DNA from 3 places in the Azotobacter bryophylli genome. Region 2 is predicted to be linked to each of the others. Evidence: predicted binding sites of a transcription regulator. Region 2 holds the regulator's gene; each other region holds the start of a gene.
What was found. Region 2 encodes sigma-54, which starts transcription at its own class of promoters, with help from an activator protein. Its sites were predicted from a motif close to ANTGGCATNNANNTTGCTNT; they were not measured.
Positions count from the first base shown of each region.

Region 1: the regulator sigma-54 is predicted to act here: its motif matches at 4,170-4,189, upstream of glnA (type I glutamate--ammonia ligase).
Region 3: the regulator sigma-54 is predicted to act here: its motif matches at 2,495-2,514, upstream of glnK (P-II family nitrogen regulator).

Region 1 is NZ_JBHRSJ010000012.1:153,732-159,703, forward strand. It holds gene typA (translational GTPase TypA) at 535-2,355, opposite strand; gene thiI (tRNA uracil 4-sulfurtransferase ThiI) at 2,508-3,962, opposite strand; gene glnA (type I glutamate--ammonia ligase) at 4,286-5,689, shown strand; gene ACFOJE_RS06945 (DUF4124 domain-containing protein) at 5,881-5,972, shown strand, end outside.
Region 2 is NZ_JBHRSJ010000034.1:267,155-273,126, forward strand. It holds gene pmbA (metalloprotease PmbA) at 1-503, shown strand, start outside; gene ACFOJE_RS17245 (HPr family phosphocarrier protein) at 554-826, opposite strand; gene rapZ (RNase adapter RapZ) at 842-1,699, opposite strand; gene ptsN (PTS IIA-like nitrogen regulatory protein PtsN) at 1,790-2,254, opposite strand; gene hpf (ribosome hibernation-promoting factor, HPF/YfiA family) at 2,266-2,574, opposite strand; gene ACFOJE_RS17265 (RNA polymerase factor sigma-54) at 2,692-4,200, opposite strand; gene lptB (LPS export ABC transporter ATP-binding protein) at 4,330-5,055, opposite strand; gene lptA (lipopolysaccharide transport periplasmic protein LptA) at 5,055-5,618, opposite strand; gene lptC (LPS export ABC transporter periplasmic protein LptC) at 5,605-5,972, opposite strand, start outside.
Region 3 is NZ_JBHRSJ010000029.1:66,129-72,100, forward strand. It holds gene ACFOJE_RS13330 (secondary thiamine-phosphate synthase enzyme YjbQ) at 1-319, opposite strand, end outside; gene ACFOJE_RS13335 (ammonium transporter) at 614-1,930, opposite strand; gene glnK (P-II family nitrogen regulator) at 1,966-2,304, opposite strand; gene ACFOJE_RS13345 (accessory factor UbiK family protein) at 2,816-3,091, shown strand; gene ACFOJE_RS13350 (YifB family Mg chelatase-like AAA ATPase) at 3,125-4,618, shown strand; gene rep (DNA helicase Rep) at 4,703-5,972, shown strand, end outside.

The DNA.
Region 1 (5,972 bases), on a different contig from region 2:
CCCGATTCGATAGAGTCATCTGTTAGGAAAGCGACTGGGCAGGGATAGGAATCAAGGGAAATGCCAAGCCCCACGTATCGACGAGAAGATTGATTCGATCCTTTCAAAGGAGGCCTGACATTCCCTTGTTGGTAGAAGCGATTTTATTCGCAACACTTCTGTTTCACTGTTCGGCGCATATAAAACTATCGCCGCAGCGTTTTGAAAAATTCAGCCGAAGTCCTCGAAAGGAATGATAGTTAAATAGCACTCCGGCGAAAAAGTGAAGCCAACCGCAATCTTGCCCAGCCCCCATCGGGCAGACGCTGGAGCGAATACCAATTTACGAACCGCTTGGAGCGATCTCGGCCAGAACGATCAGGCCAATAAAGGATGGCTTCTGTAGAGTCCCGATTCCAAGAGAGGTGCGACTCAACTGATGCACCAAGAGCAGGACTTATGCTCAGTTACGCCCGGCACCAGCGCGCCAAAATCAAAAGCCCCGCCTGACGAGAATCAGGCGGGGCTTTTCTGGTTCAGCTCACTTGGTGCAGGTCAGACCTTGCTGCGCTCATACCGCTTGCGGTCGTTCTCGTTCAGCACCTTCTTGCGCAGGCGGATCGACTTCGGCGTCACTTCCACCAACTCGTCGTCGGCGATGAATTCCAGCGCCTGCTCCAGGGTGAAGCGGATCGGCGGAACCAGGGCAATGACCTCGTCCTTGCCGGAAGCGCGCATGTTGTCGAGCTTCTTGCCCTTGGTCGGGTTGATCACCAGGTCGTTGTCGCGGCTATTGATGCCGGCCAGCTGGCCTTCGTAGATCTCGTCGCCTGGGCCGAGGAACAGCTTGCCGCGGGCCTGCAGGGTTTCCAGCGAATAGGTCAGCGCGGTGCCGGTGGCCATGGACACCAGTACGCCGTTCTGACGGTTGGTGACTTCACCGGCCTTGATCGGGCCATAGTGGCTGAAGGTCGAGGTCAGGATGCCAGTACCCGAGGTCAGGGTCAGGAAGTTGTTACGGAAGCCGATCAGGCCGCGCGCCGGAATGGTGTACTCCAGGCGGACACGCCCCTTGCCGTCGGGGATCATGTTGGTCAGATCGCCCTTGCGCAGGCCCATCTGCTCCATCACCGGTCCCTGGTGCTGCTCCTCGATGTCGATGGTGACGTTCTCGTACGGCTCCTGCTTCTCGCCGGCCTCGTTCTCGATGATCACCACTTCCGGACGGCCCACGGCCAGCTCGAAGCCTTCACGACGCATGGTCTCGATCAACACCGACAGGTGCAGCTCGCCACGGCCGGAAACCTTGAACTTCTCCGGGCTCTCGCCCGGCTCGACGCGCAGCGCCACGTTGTGCAGCAGTTCCTTTTCCAGACGGTCCTTGATGTTGCGGCTGGTGACGAACTTGCCTTCCTTGCCGGCGAACGGCGAGTCGTTGACCTGGAAGGTCATGCTCACGGTCGGCTGGTCGACGGTCAGCGGCGGCAGGGCCTCGACGTTCTGCTGGTCGCACAGGGTATCGGAGATGTACAGCTCCTCCATGCCGCTGACACAGACGATGTCGCCGGCAGTGGCCTCCTCGACCTCGACGCGCTGCAGGCCGTGGTGGCCCATGATCTTGAGGACGCGGCCATTGCGCTTCTTGCCGTCGGCACCGATGGCGGTCACCGGAGTGTTGGACTTGATGGTGCCGCGGGCGATGCGGCCGATGCCGATCACGCCGAGGAAGCTGTTGTAGTCCAGCTGGGAGATCTGCATCTGGAACGGACCTTCGGTGTCCACCACCGGGGCCGGCACATGGTCGATGATCGCCTGGAACAGGGCGTCCATGTTGTCGTCCATGGCTTCGTGGTCCATGCCGGCGATGCCGTTCAGGGCGCTGGCGTAGACGATCGGGAAGTCCAGCTGCTCGTCGGTGGCGCCGAGGTTGTCGAACAGGTCGAAGATCTGGTCGATGACCCAGTCGGGACGCGCGCCCGGACGGTCGATCTTGTTGACCACCACGATCGGACGCAGACCGGCCTTGAACGCCTTCTGGGTCACGAAGCGGGTCTGCGGCATGGGGCCGTCCTGGGCGTCGACCACCAGCAGCACGGAGTCGACCATGCTCATCACGCGCTCCACCTCGCCGCCGAAGTCGGCGTGGCCGGGGGTGTCGACGATGTTGATGTTGTAGCCGTTCCACTTGATGGCGGTGTTCTTGGCCAGGATGGTGATGCCGCGCTCTTTTTCCTGGTCGTTGGAGTCCATCACGCGCTCGTTCTCCGCCTCTTTGCGGTCGAGGGTGCCGGAGAGCTTCAGGAGCTTGTCCACCAGGGTGGTCTTGCCATGGTCGACGTGGGCGATGATGGCGATATTGCGTAGTTTTTCGATCACGGTTCTATCTCTGAAAAATATGAAGGCTTCGAGCCAGGGGCTGGAAGCCGGAAATCGGCCTGTGCTCGTCAGAAGCACCGGCGGTGGCATCTCAAGGGCGGAGCCGATCGGGAGGGCGGTGGCGGATGCTCCCCCCCAGCAGTCCCGGCTGCTTAGGCCGGACGATAAACGCGCACATTGGCATGCCCCTCGCTCAAGAGATGATGAGCATGCAGACGGCTCATGACACCTTTATCGCAGTACAGCAGGTACTGGCGATTGGCATCGAGCTCCTTGAACCGGTTGTTGATCGCGTAGAAAGGCAGCGTCTGCACCTCGATGCCCGACAACTCCAGCGGCGCCTCTTCGGCCGCATCGGGATGGCGGATATCGAGGACGATCTGTCCCGGCAGCGCCTCGCGGACTTCCTCGACCTGCAGATCCTCGCCCAGCTCGTCGATCACCTGATCGATGGTCACCTTGCGGGCACGTTCCAGCGCGCGCTCGAGGATCGCCATGTCGAACTGCGCCTCCTCGTACTCGATGCGCGCGCGCTTGGCACGGGTGGTCGGGTTCACCGAGATCACCCCGCAGTACTCCGGCATGTTCTTGGCGAACGCGGCGGTGCCGATGCGTTCGGCGGTGTCGATGATGTCCTGCTTGTGACTGGCGATCAGCGGACGCAGCACCAGGGTATCGGTCACCGAGTCGATCACCGACAGGTTCGGCAGGGTCTGGCTGGAAACCTGGGAGATCGCCTCGCCGGTCACCAGGGCGTCGATGTGCAGTTCCCCGGCCAGGCGGCTGGCGGCGCGCAGCATCATGCGCTTGAGAACCACGCCCATCTGGCTGTTGTCGACCTTGCTGAGGATCTCGCCGACCACTTCCTCGAAAGGCACGCTGATGAACAGCACCCGGTGCGAGCGGCCGAATTTCTCCCATAGATAATGGGCGACTTCCATCACCCCCAGCTCGTGGGCACGTCCGCCGAGATTGAAGAAGCAGAAGTGGGTCAGCAGGCCGCGGCGCATCATCTGGTAGGCCGCCACGGTGGAGTCGAAACCGCCGGACATCAGCACCAGGGTCTGCTCGATGGAGCCCAGCGGATAGCCGCCGATGCCGTCGTGCTGGGCATGGATGATCAGCAGGCGGTCGTAGCGCACCTCGAAGCGAACTTCGATCTCGGGATGCTTGAGATCGATGCCCGCCGCCCCGCATTCGCGGCGCAGCCGGCTGCCGACGTAGGTCGCCGCTTCCACCGAGCTGAACGAATGCTTGCCCGAGCGCTTGCAGCGCACGGCGAACACCTTGCCGGCCAGCAGCGCACCGAAATGCAGCTTGCACTTCTCGACGATGTCGTCGAAATCGCCCAGCGGATAGTCGTGGACCTCGAGGCAGTGGGCGATCCCGGGAGTGCAGCGCAGCCGCTCGAGCATTTCCGCCAGCAGTTTCGGATCCTCCTGGCGGGTCTGGAACTCCAGATTGTCCCATTCGCCCTGCACGTCCAGCTCGGGATCGAGGTCCCGCAGCACCGTACGGATGTTCTTCGCCAGTTGCCGAATGAACTGCTTGCGCACCGGGCGGCTCTTGATGGTGATCTCGGCGAAGGGTTTGACGATGACTTTCATGGGCGGGAAGGCAGGGCAGCCGAAAAGAAGGGCGCGAATTATAGCGGAAACTGCTCAAGGTTTGACCAAAATATCCACAGCCCCGAAGCGCACCAAAAATGAACACAGAAACACAGCAAAGATCTATTTTGGTGCAAGCACATGAGCCAAAATAGCTCTCGTCTGCCGGGCAAGCCGGCTAGGACGGGCCCCTTCCCATCTCAGTGCATTGGCATGCTGTTTGCTCTCTTGTGCAGCAGTTTGCCATGGCGGATCATGCGCCGCCCAGCCTTACCCCTTATTGTCGAGAGCCCTCTGTCGGCCCTCTCCCTCTGGAGGACAACATGTCGAAGTCGCTTCAACTGATCAAAGAACACGACGTAAAGTGGATTGACCTGCGTTTCACCGACCCGAAAGGCCGTCAGCACCATATCACCATGCCGGCTCGCGATGCCGATGACGATTTCTTCGAAGTCGGCAAGATGTTCGACGGCTCCTCCATCGACGGCTGGAAAGGCATCGAAGCCTCCGACATGATCCTGCTGCCGGACGACAGCACCGCCGTACTGGACCCGTTCACCGAAGAGCCGACCCTGATCCTGGTCTGCGACGTGATCGAACCCTCCACCATGCAGGGCTACGAGCGCGACCCGCGCGCCATCGCCAAGCGCGCCGAGGAATACCTGAAGTCCACCGGCATCGGCGACACCGTGTTCGTCGGCCCGGAGCCCGAGTTCTTCATCTTCGATCAGGTCAAGTTCAAGTCGGACATGTCCGGCTCCATGTTCAAGATCTTCTCCGAACAGGCTGCCTGGAACAGCGACGCCGACTTCGAAGGCGGCAACAAGGGCCACCGCATCGCGGTCAAGGGCGGCTACCTGCCGACCCCGCCGTCCGATTACGACCACGAAATCCGCACCGCCATGTGCAACGCCCTGGAAGAAATGGGCCAGGTCGTCGAAGTGCACCACCACGAAGTGGCTACCGCCGGCCAGAACGAGATCGGCGTGAAGTTCAACACCCTGGTCGCCAAGGCTGACGAAGTCCAGACCCTGAAGTACGTGGTGAAGAACGTCGCCGACGCCTACGGCAAGACCGTGACCTTCATGCCGAAGCCGCTGTACGGCGACAACGGCTCGGGCATGCACGTGCACATGTCCATCGCCAAAGACGGCAAGAACACCTTCGCCGGCGAAGGCTATGCCGGCCTGTCCGATACCGCCCTGTACTTCATCGGCGGCATCATCAAGCACGGCAAGGCGCTGAACGCCCTGACCAACCCGTCGACCAACTCCTACAAGCGTCTGGTTCCGGGCTTCGAAGCTCCGGTAATGCTGGCCTACTCCGCCCGCAACCGTTCCGCTTCCATCCGCATCCCGTACGTGGCCAGCCCGAAAGGCCGCCGCATCGAGGCGCGCTTCCCGGACCCGTCGGCCAACCCGTACCTGGCCTTCGCCGCTCTGCTGATGGCCGGTCTGGACGGCATCCAGAACAAGATTCACCCCGGCGATGCCGCCGACAAGAACCTGTACGACCTGCCGCCGGAAGAGGCCAAGCAGATCCCGCAAGTCTGCGGCAGCCTGAAGGAAGCTCTGGAGTCCCTGAATGCCGACCGCGAGTTCCTGGTCAAAGGTGGCGTGTTCACCGATGAATTCCTGGATTCCTTCATCGAACTGAAGGCCGCCGAGGAAATCAAGGTGCGCACCTTCGTGCACCCGCTGGAATACGACCTGTACTACAGCGTCTAAGCCAGCCGGCGATACAGAGAGGCCTCCTTCGGGAGGCCTCTCTTTTTTCCGGCGGAGAAAACCCGAAGGGATATCGCTCGCCCCATGGCGAAACGGCTTCCATGCACGAGCGCACAGCCCGGCGGCCTCGCCCTTGCCAGGCAGGACAGCCGGTGCAACGCTATGAACACCCCCACCGCAGGAGCCCAAGCATGCGCCTCGTGATTCTCAGCCTGCTGCTGTCCCTGGCTCTGCCGGCCAGCGCGGAGATCTACAAGTACCTCGACGCCAAAGGCAACCCGGT
Region 2 (5,972 bases):
TGTTCCCCGAATGGCTGAGTCTCGACGAGCGACCACGCATTCCCCGGGCATTGGGGAGTGCCGCATTCGATGCGGACGGGCTGGCGACCTATGCCAAGCATTTCGTCGAAAATGGCCGGTTGCTTCGCTATGCGCTGGGCACCTACTCGGGACGCAAGCTGAACATGCCCAGCACGGCCAATGCCGGCGGGGTGCACAACCTGTTCGTCAGCCATGGTGAGGAAGACCTGGCGGCCCTGATCCGGCGGATGGGGCGGGGATTGCTGGTCACGGAGCTGATGGGGCAGGGGCTGAATCTGGTGACCGGCGATTACTCCCGCGGAGCGGGTGGTTTCTGGGTGGAGAACGGTGAGATCCAGTTTCCTGTGCAGGAGGTCACCATAGCCGGCAACCTGCGCGATATGTTCCGGCAAGTGGTGGCGGTAGGCAGTGATCTGGAGACACGCAGCAACATTCGTACGGGCTCGGTGCTGATCGAGCGAATGACGGTGGCAGGCAGCTGAGACCAATCAGAGCGGGCGAGCCGGTGCAGACGCATCGGTTGCCCTTGCGTCTACTCCCCTTCGTCGAAGCGGTTGTTGATCAGTTCGACCAGAGCATTCAGGGCTTCGTCGTCCTGCTCGCCCTCGGTATGTAGGTGGATTGGCGTGCCTTTGCCAGCAGCCAGCATCATCACCGCCATGATGCTCTTGCCGTCGACCAGGCATTCCGGTTCGCGGCCGATACGCACCGTGCAGGGATAGCGCCCGGCAAGGCCGACGAACTTCGCCGCAGCTCGGGCGTGGAGGCCGAGCTTGTTGATGATGGTGACCTTGCAGGCAGGCATCGCGCAATCAATCCTTCAACCAAGGTCGCGGTGGCGAACCTGAACGTTCTTGAGCGACTGCTTCAGCGCCTGCCCAAGCCGTTCGGCCAGGTAGACCGATCTGTGGTGGCCGCCGGTACAGCCGATGGCGATCGTGACGTAAGCGCGATTGCTGGCGGCAAATCGCGGCAGCCACTTTTGCAGATAAGCATGGATATCCTGGTACATCTCTTCCACATCAGGCTGAGCGGCCAAGTAGTCGACGACCGGTTGATCCAGCCCTGAGAAGTCGCGCAGATCGGGCTTCCAGTAGGGATTGGGTAGGCAGCGCACATCGAACACCAAGTCCGCGTCCACCGGCATGCCACGCTTGAAGCCGAACGATTCGACCAGGAACGCCGTGCCCGGTTCCGGCTTGTGCAACAGCCTTAGCTTTAGGGTGTCGCGCAATTGGTAGAGATTGAGATGGGTGGTATCGATCTTCAAGTCGGCCAAGTCCCTGATCGGGGCTAGCAGTCGGCTTTCATCCTGGATGGCTTCGGCCAGGGAGCGATTTTCGTTGGTCAGAGGATGACGTCGGCGGGTTTCCGAAAAACGCTTGAGCAAGGTTTCGTCATCGCAATCCAAGAACAGCAGGTCGCAGACGATGTAGCGCGCTCGTACCTCATCGAGCAGCTCTGGGAAGCGTTTCAGTTGGCTGGGCAGGTTGCGTGCATCGATGGAAACGGCGAGTTGCGGGTGCAGCAGCTCAGTATGCAGCAGTGCACGTTCGGCCAGTTCAGGAAGCAGACCGGCCGGCAGGTTGTCTATGCAGTAGAAGCCATTGTCTTCGAGCACATTGAGCGCAGTGCTCTTGCCCGAGCCGGAACGACCACTGACGATGATCACGCGCATGCTCAGGCTCTTCTTTCGATACGACGAGAGACGAGGGCCAAATGCTTGGCTGCCGGATAGACGTTCACAGCCAACAACGCTCCTCTAGGATTATTGACCGTTCTGCGTGTCCACTACCACTTGGTACAGCGCTTCACTGGTCTGGGCATGGCGAAGGCGCTCTCGGATCTCGCTGCGGTCGAGCATACTGGCGATTTGACGCAAGAGTTGGAGATGCTCGTCGGTGGCCTCCTCCGGAACCAGCAGGGCGAATAGCAGATCCACCGGTGCTCCATCGATGGCGTCGAAGTCGATGGGGGCATCCAACCGCAGGAGAACGCTGATCGGAGCGGGACAGCCAGGAAGACGACAATGGGGAATGGCGATTCCGTTGCCGAAGCCGGTCGAGCCAAGCTTTTCCCGGGCAACCAGGCTTTCGAAAATGGCCTTGCTATCCAGGTCGGAAATTTCACGCGCGACCAGATTGGCGATGAATTCCAGCGTTCGTTTTTTGCTGCCCCCCGGCACGTTCACCAGGGAGCGTGCGGGGGTTAGGATGTTTTCTAGTCGGATCATGGGGGATCGGGTTAGCGAGCGGTTGCGCCCTGCTGGCGCTCAACCTGCTTTTCCTTGTGCTTGATCAACTGGCGGTCGAGCTTGTCGATGAGCAGGTCGATTGCAGCGTACATGTCATCATGTTCAGCGTTCGCCACGACTTCCCCACCTGCGACATGCAGAGTGGCTTCGATTTTCTGCTTGAGCTTGTCGACCGACATGATCACCTGAACGTTGGTGATGCGATCGAAATGGCGTTCGAGCCGGCTGAGTTTCTCCTCAACATAGTCGCGCAGGGGGTCGGTCACATCCAGTTGGTGTCCACTGATGTTGACTTGCATACCGCTTTCTCCTTATTGCTATTAACACAGGCTAGCGGGCCTGCTACCGGTATATACCTTGGCATGGACCGTCGGAGGTCAATGCCTCCGAGCAGTCGTTCGGCAGGTCAAGCCCTGTTACATCAGTCGCTTGCGTTCGCTGGATGGGGCAATCCCGAGGGATTCGCGATACTTGGCGACAGTGCGGCGCGCCACTTGTATGCCCTGTTCTTCCAGTAAACCAGCGATCTTGCTGTCGCTCAATGGCTTTTTCGGATTTTCCGCCGCGACCAGTTTTTTGATGATGGCACGTATTGCAGTAGACGAGCACTCGCCACCTTCCGCCGTACTGACATGGCTGGAGAAAAAGTACTTGAGCTCGTAGATGCCTCGCGGAGTATGCATGTATTTCTGGGTGGTCACCCGGGAAATAGTCGACTCGTGCATGCCCACGGCTTCGGCGATGTCGTGCAGAACCAACGGCTTCATGGCTTCTTCGCCGTAATCGAGGAAACCGCGCTGGTGCTCGACGATCTGCGTGGCAACCTTCATAAGGGTCTCGTTGCGGCTCTGCAGGCTCTTGATGAACCAGCGTGCTTCCTGCAACTGGTTGCGCATGAAGGTATTGTCAGCGCTGGCATCGGCCCGACGAACGAAGCCGGCATACTGCGGGTTGATGCGCAGGCGGGGGATCGCTTCCTGGTTGAGCTCTACGAGCCAGCGGCCGTTGTGCTTGCGCACTATGACATCGGGAACGATGTATTCCGCCTCGCTGGCTTCGATCTGCGAGCCGGGGCGTGGGTTGAGGCTCTGGATCAGCTCGATGACCGGGCGGAGCTCTTCTTCCTTGAGCTTCATGCGGCGCATCAACTGGCTGAAATCATGGTTGCCGAGCAGATCGAGATAGTCCCTGGCCAGCCGTTGCGCCTCGCTCAGCCAAGGCGTATCGGCAGGCATCTGTCTCAGTTGCAATTGCAGCGATTCGCTTAGATCGCGAGCGGCGACTCCGGCTGGCTCGAACTGTTGAATGCGGCGCAGAACCATCTCGACTTCGTCGAGCTCGATACCCAGCTCCGGGTCGAGGGATTGGAGGACCTCTTCCAGTGCCCCCTCCAGATAGCCGTCGCTGTTGATGCTGTCGATGAGGGTGATGGCGATCAGGCGATCCGTGTCGGACATCGGCGCCAGGTTCAACTGCCAGAGCAAATGGCTCTGCAGGCTCTCTCCGGTGGACGTCCGGGCGGTGAAATCCCAATCGTCGTCGTCGTTGCTCGGCAAGTTGCTGGCGCTGGTCTGATAGATGTCTTCCCAGGCGGTGTCCACCGGCAGCTCATTGGGGATGCGCTCGTGCCAGTCGCCTTCTTCCTGGTCGTTACCGGCAGTCGACGAGGGTGACTCATAGAGGTCCGAATAACTGCCTTCCGGTGCGGCTTCGGAGGACCCCTGCCCGCTCTGGTCGCCTGGCAGATCGGAGTTGTCGTAATCGTCGCCAGCTTCCTGTTGCTCAAGCATCGGGTTGGAGTCCAACGCCTCCTGGATCTCCTGTTGAAGATCCAGGGTCGACAATTGAAGCAGGCGGATGGCTTGTTGCAGCTGCGGGGTCATCGTCAGCTGCTGACCCATTTTTAGGACTAGCGATGGTTTCATATTGTAGGAAGCACCGTATGCGCCGACGCTTGCGCGTCAACCACTACAAGGCGGCGAAGCGCCCATCTAGCAAGTTATATGCCTTATTTTTACGGATTTGCCTAGCCCTACCTTTCTTCTCGGAAAGAATCAAAGACGGAATTCGTGGCCCAGATAGACTTCCTTCACCAGTTGGTTGGAAAGAATGGTCTGAGCATCGCCTTCCGCAATCAATTGTCCATCATTGACGATATAGGCCGTTTCACAAATGTCGAGCGTTTCACGGACATTGTGGTCGGTGATGAGAACGCCGATACCCCTGTTCTTCAAATGATGAATGATCTGCTTGATATCGCCCACCGAGATCGGGTCGACGCCGGCGAAGGGTTCGTCGAGAAGGATGAACTTCGGAGCGGTGGCCAGGGCGCGGGCGATCTCCACTCGGCGCCGCTCCCCGCCGGACAGGCTCATGCCGAGGCTGTCGCGAATGTGCGTGATATGGAACTCCTGAAGCAGAGACTCGAGCGCCTGGTGGCGCCCGGTGCTGTCCAGATCCTTGCGCGTCTCGAGAATCGCCATGATGTTGTCGGCTACCGACAGTTTGCGAAAGATCGAAGCTTCCTGGGGCAGGTAGCCGATACCGGCACGAGCGCGTTTGTGCATCGGCAGGTCGGTCACATCCAACTGGTCGATCAGGACTCGACCCTGGTCGGCGCGAACCAATCCGACGATCATGTAGAAGCTGGTGGTCTTGCCGGCACCATTGGGACCGAGCAGGCCGACTATCTGCCCACTCTCGATAGAGAGGCTGACATCGCGAACTACCTGGCGACTCTTATAGCTCTTGGCCAGATGCTGGGCTTTGAGGACTGCCATTACTGTGTTTGCCCCTGCTGTGGCTGTGTCTTCTTCTTGGGCTGGATCAGCATGTCGATCCTAGGCTTCGGAGTCGTCACATTGGACCCGGTGGCTCGGCCGGCATTGACGATCTGGCGCTGGGTGTCGTAGACGATCTTCTCGCCCTCGAAGGTGTTTCCGTTCTGGATCACCTTGGCTTGGTCGATCAGTACTATCCGCTCATTGTCGGCAAAATACTGGATGGTCTTTCCGTAGGCCTTGACGGTTTCTTTATCGGCCGCGGGCTTATGTTCGAAGTAGGCAGGATTGCCGATGGAGGTCAATACCTTGATGTCGCCATTTTCATCCTGGGTAACGGTCACCTTGTCACCAGTGATCTTTCGTGAGCCCTGGGTGATGACTACGCCGCCCTGGTAGACCGCCACATTCTGCTTATCGTCGAGCTCGGCACTATCTGCTTGCACACGAATCGGCTGGTCGCCGTCAGAGGGCAGTGCCCAGGCATTCATGGCTCCGAGCCCGGTGCACAGGCTGAGCAGAAGAGGGAGAGTCCCGTGGGGGAAACGGTTAGCGAACCTCATGCTGACCTCTTATGTTGGACAGCAGGTGCATCCTGCCGTCATTCAGATACGCTTTCATTCCTTTGGCCGTGGTTACCCCATTGGCCGCCTCGATCATGACTGCTTGTTGGGTCTGCGCGTAATCCTTCTCTGGGAATACGGTCAGCCGGCTGGTGGTGAGGATGCTCGGGCGGCCTTTACTATCGGAGCGCTCAACTCTTACCGCATCGATCAGTTCTACTTCTTTGCCTTGAGGGCTCACTTCGCCAAGCTTGCTTTGCACATGCCAAGGTAATGCGGTCCCGCGGAAGAGAAGCAGGTCTGGACGGGTAAGCAGAGTGATATCGCTGGTTTTGAGATGCTCCAGCTTGTCTG
Region 3 (5,972 bases), on a different contig from region 2:
CTCGCACCGGCAGACTCAGCTGGCAACCCAGCAGGCTGGCCTTGAAGTGCGCGGGCAGATCGTCGGGCCCCTCGTAGTCGTGCTCGTAGCCCTTCTCGCCCTGGGGGACCAGGCGGTTGAAGAAGCGCTCGAAGTCCCGACGCACCGCCCCGTCGGCATTTTCGTTGACCGTCAACGAAGCAGACGTGTGCTGCAGCCAGAGGTGTAACAGACCCACGCGACAAGTCGACAGTTCCGGCAGGGCTGCGAGCAGCTCCTCGGTCACCAGATGGAAGCCGCGCGGGCGCGGACGCAAGGTAATGGTCGTCTGTTTCCACATGATTATCACCAACCCGAGAAACTACCCCACTAGACGATAGGGCAAGCTCTGGCATGGGTTCAGGGCAGCGTTCGGCAGAGACCGGCTGCGCCTCGTGCCCCCCATTCGCGGACGATCGAGCTGCGCCGGATACGGGGCCTTGATGGTTGCGCGGGGAATTCTAGCGCGGCGCCAGAAAAAGCAAAGGGCGCCGTGAGCGCCCTTTGCGGATTTTGCCTGCGGCCGCGAAACCGGTAGCCCACGGCGGTAATGTCGGGATGCGCCGGGAGTCCCTTCAGCGCATACCCGGCTCACTCAGAGGCTGTAGCCCCGCTCGTTGTGCAGCGAGAGGTCGAGACCGACGGTTTCTTCCTCTTCGCCGACGCGCAGGCCCATCACCAGGTCGATGACCTTGAGGATCACGAAGGTGGCGATGGCGGTGTAGCCGACGGTGAAGATCACACCCTTGAACTGGACCCAGACCTGGGCGGCGATGTCTTCCACCTGACCGAAGCCACCCATGGCCGGTGCGGCGAACACGCCGGTCAGCAGGGCGCCGACGATACCACCGACGCCGTGCACGCCGAAGGCGTCCAGGGAGTCGTCGTAGCCGAGCGAGCGCTTCAGGCTGGTGGCGCAGAAGAAGCAGACCACGCCGGAAACCAGGCCGATCACGATGGCGCCCATCGGGCCGGCGGTGCCGGCCGCCGGAGTGATTGCGACCAGGCCGGCGACCACGCCCGAAGCGATACCCAGCGCGCTCGGCTTGCCGTGAGTGACCCACTCGGCGAACATCCAGCCCATGGCTGCGGCAGCGGTAGCGATCTGGGTGACCAGCATGGCCATGCCCGCCGTGCCGTTGGCGGCGACCGCCGAACCGGCGTTGAAGCCGAACCAGCCGATCCACAGCATGGCGGCACCGACCAGGGTGTAGCCGAGGTTATGCGGAGCCATGGCCACGCTCGGATAGCCCTTGCGCTTGCCCAGCACCAGGCAGGCGACCAGACCCGCGACGCCCGCGTTGATGTGGACCACGGTGCCACCGGCGAAGTCCAGCACGCCCCAGTCCCACATCAGACCGCCGACACCGGCCCAGACCATGTGGGCGATCGGCGCGTAGACCAGGACGAACCAGACCGCCATGAAGACCAACAGGGCCGAGAACTTCATGCGCTCGGCGAAGGCGCCGACGATCAGCGCCGGCGTGATGATGGCGAAGGTCATCTGGAAAGTGATGAAGACGCTTTCCGGGAAGGCACCGACCAGGCTGTCGGTGGTCAGTCCCTTGAGGAAGGCCTTGGACAGACCGCCGATGAAGGAATTGAAGTTCACCACCCCAGCCTCCATGCCGGTGGTGTCGAACGCCAGGCTGTAGCCGAAGATGACCCAGAGCAGGCTGATCAGACCGGTGATGGCGAAGCATTGCATCATCACCGAGAGAACGTTTTTCGAGCGCACCATGCCGCCGTAGAACAAGGCCAGGCCGGGAACGGTCATGAAGAGGACCAGCGCCGTCGAGGTGAGCATCCAAGCGGTATCGCCGGAGTTCAGCGTCGCTTCCTGGGCGCTGGCCAGGGTAGGCAAGAACAGGGATGTGAGGGCTGCTAGCCCTGCGCTTTTCCGCAGAGTCATAAAGGGGAATCTCCTGGGGCGAGGGGATCGGGGGCTTAGATCGCGTCTGTGCCGGTTTCGCCGGTACGGATGCGGATGGCCTGTTCCAGGTTGACGACGAAGATCTTGCCGTCGCCGATCTTGCCGGTGTTGGCAGCCTTGCTGATGGCCTCGATGACGCGATCCAGCTGGTCATCGGCGATGGCCACCTCGATCTTCACCTTGGGCAGGAAATCCACGACGTATTCGGCGCCGCGGTACAGTTCGGTATGGCCCTTTTGCCGGCCGAAACCCTTGACTTCGGTGACGGTAATGCCTTGCACCCCGATCTCCGACAGAGACTCACGTACGTCGTCCAGCTTGAACGGCTTGATGATGGCAGTGACTAGCTTCATGAAAACTCTCTCCGTGTAAGGTGGACTTGCCCCAGGTAATACCCCGGCTGCAAGTCTAAGCGCAGTGTCTGGCTTTTGAAACGCGCCGACGGCTCAAGGCCAGCCTTTTCGACAGCACCCGGCTATACGGCAAAGCTCCCATGCCTCGCCTAGGCAGCGGGCGACAAGAAGGAGCAACCTCATCCTCGCCCAAGCAGGAATCTTGCCAAAACTGCCTTATCCGCTACTCCAACCCGGTTTTCGCCCAGCGACAGCCATGAATCCGCAGAGAACTGCCAGCAAAAAGCCTCGACTTCCCGATATCCCATATATTTCATATTGTTATTTGCCCATTCGAGGACAGGTTCGCTGCCGGCCCACGCCCGCCACCTCCCAAGCACAATGCCAGCACGACGCGCCATTTGAGTGCAGCAACCGATCGGCTTCTGTTCAAAAACTGTGCACCCGTTCGACAGCGGCAAGGGGGACCATGCGTGCTAAACTGCCCGCCGATTGTTTCCGGAATCGCACCATGCTGCCGCCCAAAGCCCTGTTCGATACGCTCACCTCTCACGCCTCGCGCCTGTTCAACGGCGAAACGCCGCTGCCCCCCCGCGAATTCGAAGCGCAGTTCAAAGCCCTGCTGCAGAGCGCCTTCAGCCGGCTCGATCTGGTCAGCCGGGAAGAGTTCGACAGCCAGATGGTCGTCCTAGCCCGCACTCGCGCTCGCCTGGAAGCCCTCGAGGCCAAGGTGGCCGAACTGGAAGCCCGTCTGTCCCCCGAGCCCCAAACGCCGCCCAGCGAATAACCCCGCGGACGGCATGCGATCAAGGAGAGATCCATGTCCCTGGCCATCGTCCACAGCCGCGCCCAGGTAGGCGTCGAGGCGCCCGCCGTCACGGTGGAGGCACACCTGGCCAACGGCTTGCCGGCGCTGACCCTGGTCGGACTGCCGGAAACCGCGGTGAAGGAGAGCAAGGACCGGGTGCGCAGCGCCATCCTCACCTCCGGCTTCGACTTCCCGGCCCGGCGCATCACCCTCAACCTCGCCCCCGCCGACCTACCTAAGGACGGCGGGCGCTTCGATCTGGCCATCGCCCTCGGCATCCTCGCCGCCAGCGGCCAGTTGCCGGCCGAAAGCCTGGGCGCCCTGGAATGTCTGGGCGAGCTGGCCCTCTCCGGCAACCTGCGCCCGGTGCAGGGCGTCCTCCCGGCGGCACTGGCCGCCCGCGAGGCCGGACGCACCCTGGTGGTACCGCGGGCCAATGCCGAGGAGGCCAGCCTGGCCTCCGGACTGACCGTGCTGGCCGTAGACCACCTGCTGGAGCTGGCCGCCCACCTCAACGGCCAGAGCCCGCTTTCGCCCTACCAGGCCCAGGGCCTGCTGCGCCAGGCGCTCCCCTACCCCGACCTCGCCGAAGTGCAGGGCCAGGCCGCGGCCAAGCGCGCCCTGCTGGTGGCCGCGGCTGGCTGCCACAATCTTCTGTTCAGCGGCCCTCCCGGCACCGGCAAGACATTGCTGGCCAGCCGTCTGCCCGGCCTGCTGCCGCCGCTGGACGAACGCGAAGCCCTGGAAGTGGCGGCGATCCACTCGGTGGCCAGCCACGCGCCGCTCACAGCCTGGCCCCAGCGCCCGTTCCGCCAGCCGCACCACAGCGCTTCGGGGCCGGCCCTGGTCGGCGGCGGCAGCCGGCCGCGGCCCGGCGAGATCACCCTGGCCCACCAGGGTGTGCTCTTCCTCGACGAGTTGCCGGAATTCGACCGCAAGGTTCTGGAGGTCCTGCGCGAGCCCCTGGAAAGCGGCGAGATCGTCATCGCCCGGGCCAGCGACAAGGTGCGCTTTCCGGCGCGCTTCCAGCTGGTGGCGGCGATGAACCCCTGTCCCTGCGGTTACCTGGGCGACCCCAGCGGGCGCTGCCGCTGCACGCCCGAGCAGATCCAGCGCTACCGGGCGAAACTGTCCGGCCCGCTGCTGGATCGCATCGACCTGCACCTGAGCGTCGGCCGCGAGCCCACCGCCCTCGGCGCACCACGATTGGACGGCCCGGACACCGCCACGGCCGCCGCCGAGGTGGCCGTGGCGCGCGACCGGCAGATCAGGCGCCAGGGTTGTGCCAATGCCTTCCTCGACCTGCCCGGCCTGCACCAGCATTGCGCACTGACCGACGAAGACCGCCAGTGGCTGGAACGTGCCTGCGAGCGCCTCGGCCTGTCGCTGCGTGCCGCCCATCGCATCCTCAAGGTGGCCCGCACCCTGGCCGATCTCGAGGCGGCCGATGGCATCGGTCGCGGGCACCTGGCCGAGGCCCTGCAATACCGCGCCAGCACGGGCTGAGCGGGAAGCATCGCATCAGCGGTCAAGGCAGACAGCCAAACGCCTGATAAAATGCCGGGCTTTCCCCTTCCCAGCGAATCGCCCATGTCCCGACTCAATCCCCGGCAACAGGAAGCCGTGAACTACGTCGGCGGCCCGCTGCTGGTGCTCGCCGGCGCCGGCTCCGGCAAGACCAGCGTGATCACCCGCAAGATCGCCTACCTGATCCAGCAGTGCGGCATTCGTGCCCAGCACATCGTCGCCATGACCTTCACCAACAAGGCCGCGCGCGAGATGAAGGAGCGCGTCGGCCACCTGCTGCGCGGCGCCGAGGGCAAGGGGCTGACGGTTTCCACCTTCCACAACCTGGGCCTCAACATCATCCGCAAGGAGCATGCGCGGCTCGGCTACAAGCCCGGCTTCTCGATCTTCGACGAGGGCGACATCAAGGCGCTGCTCACCGACATCATGCAGAAGGAGTACTCGGGCGACGACGGCGTCGACGAGATCAAGAACTACATCGGCGCCTGGAAGAACGACCTGATCCTGCCCGAGGAAGCCCTGGAGAAGGCCCGCACGCCCAAGGAGCAGACCGCCGCCATCGTCTACCTGCACTACCAGCGCACCCTCAAGGCCTATAACGCGGTGGACTTCGACGACCTGATCCTGCTACCGGTGAAGCTGTTCCAGGAACACCCGGACGTGCTGCAGAAGTGGCAGAACCGCATCCGCTACCTGCTGGTCGACGAGTATCAGGACACCAACGCCAGCCAGTACCTGCTGGTCAAGCTCCTGGTCGGCACGCGCAACCAGTTCACCGTGGTCGGCGACGACGACCAGTCGATCTACGCCTGGCGCGGCGCGCGGCCGGAGAACCTGATGCTGCTGAAGGAGGATTACCCCTCGCTGAAGGTGGTGATGCTCGAGCAGAACTACCGCTCCACCAGCCGCATCCTCAAGTGCGCCAACGTGCTGATCGCCAACAACCCCCACGCCTTCGAGAAGCAGCTGTGGAGCGAGATGGGCCATGGCGACGAGATCCGCGTGATCCGCTGCCGCAACGAGGACGCCGAGGCCGAGCGGGTGGCCATGGAGATCCTCACCCTGCACCTGAAGACCGGCCGCCCCTACAGCGACTTCGCCATCCTCTACCGCGGCAACTACCAGGCCAAGCTGATGGAGCTGAAACTGCAGCACCACCAGATCCCCTATCGCCTCTCCGGCGGCACCAGCTTCTTCGCCCGTCAGGAGGTGAAGGACCTGATGAGCTACTTCCGCCTGCTGGTCAACCCGGACGACGACAACGCCTTCCTCCGCGTGATCAACGTGCCGCGCCGGGAGATCGGCTCGGCGACCCTGGAGAAGCTCGGCAACT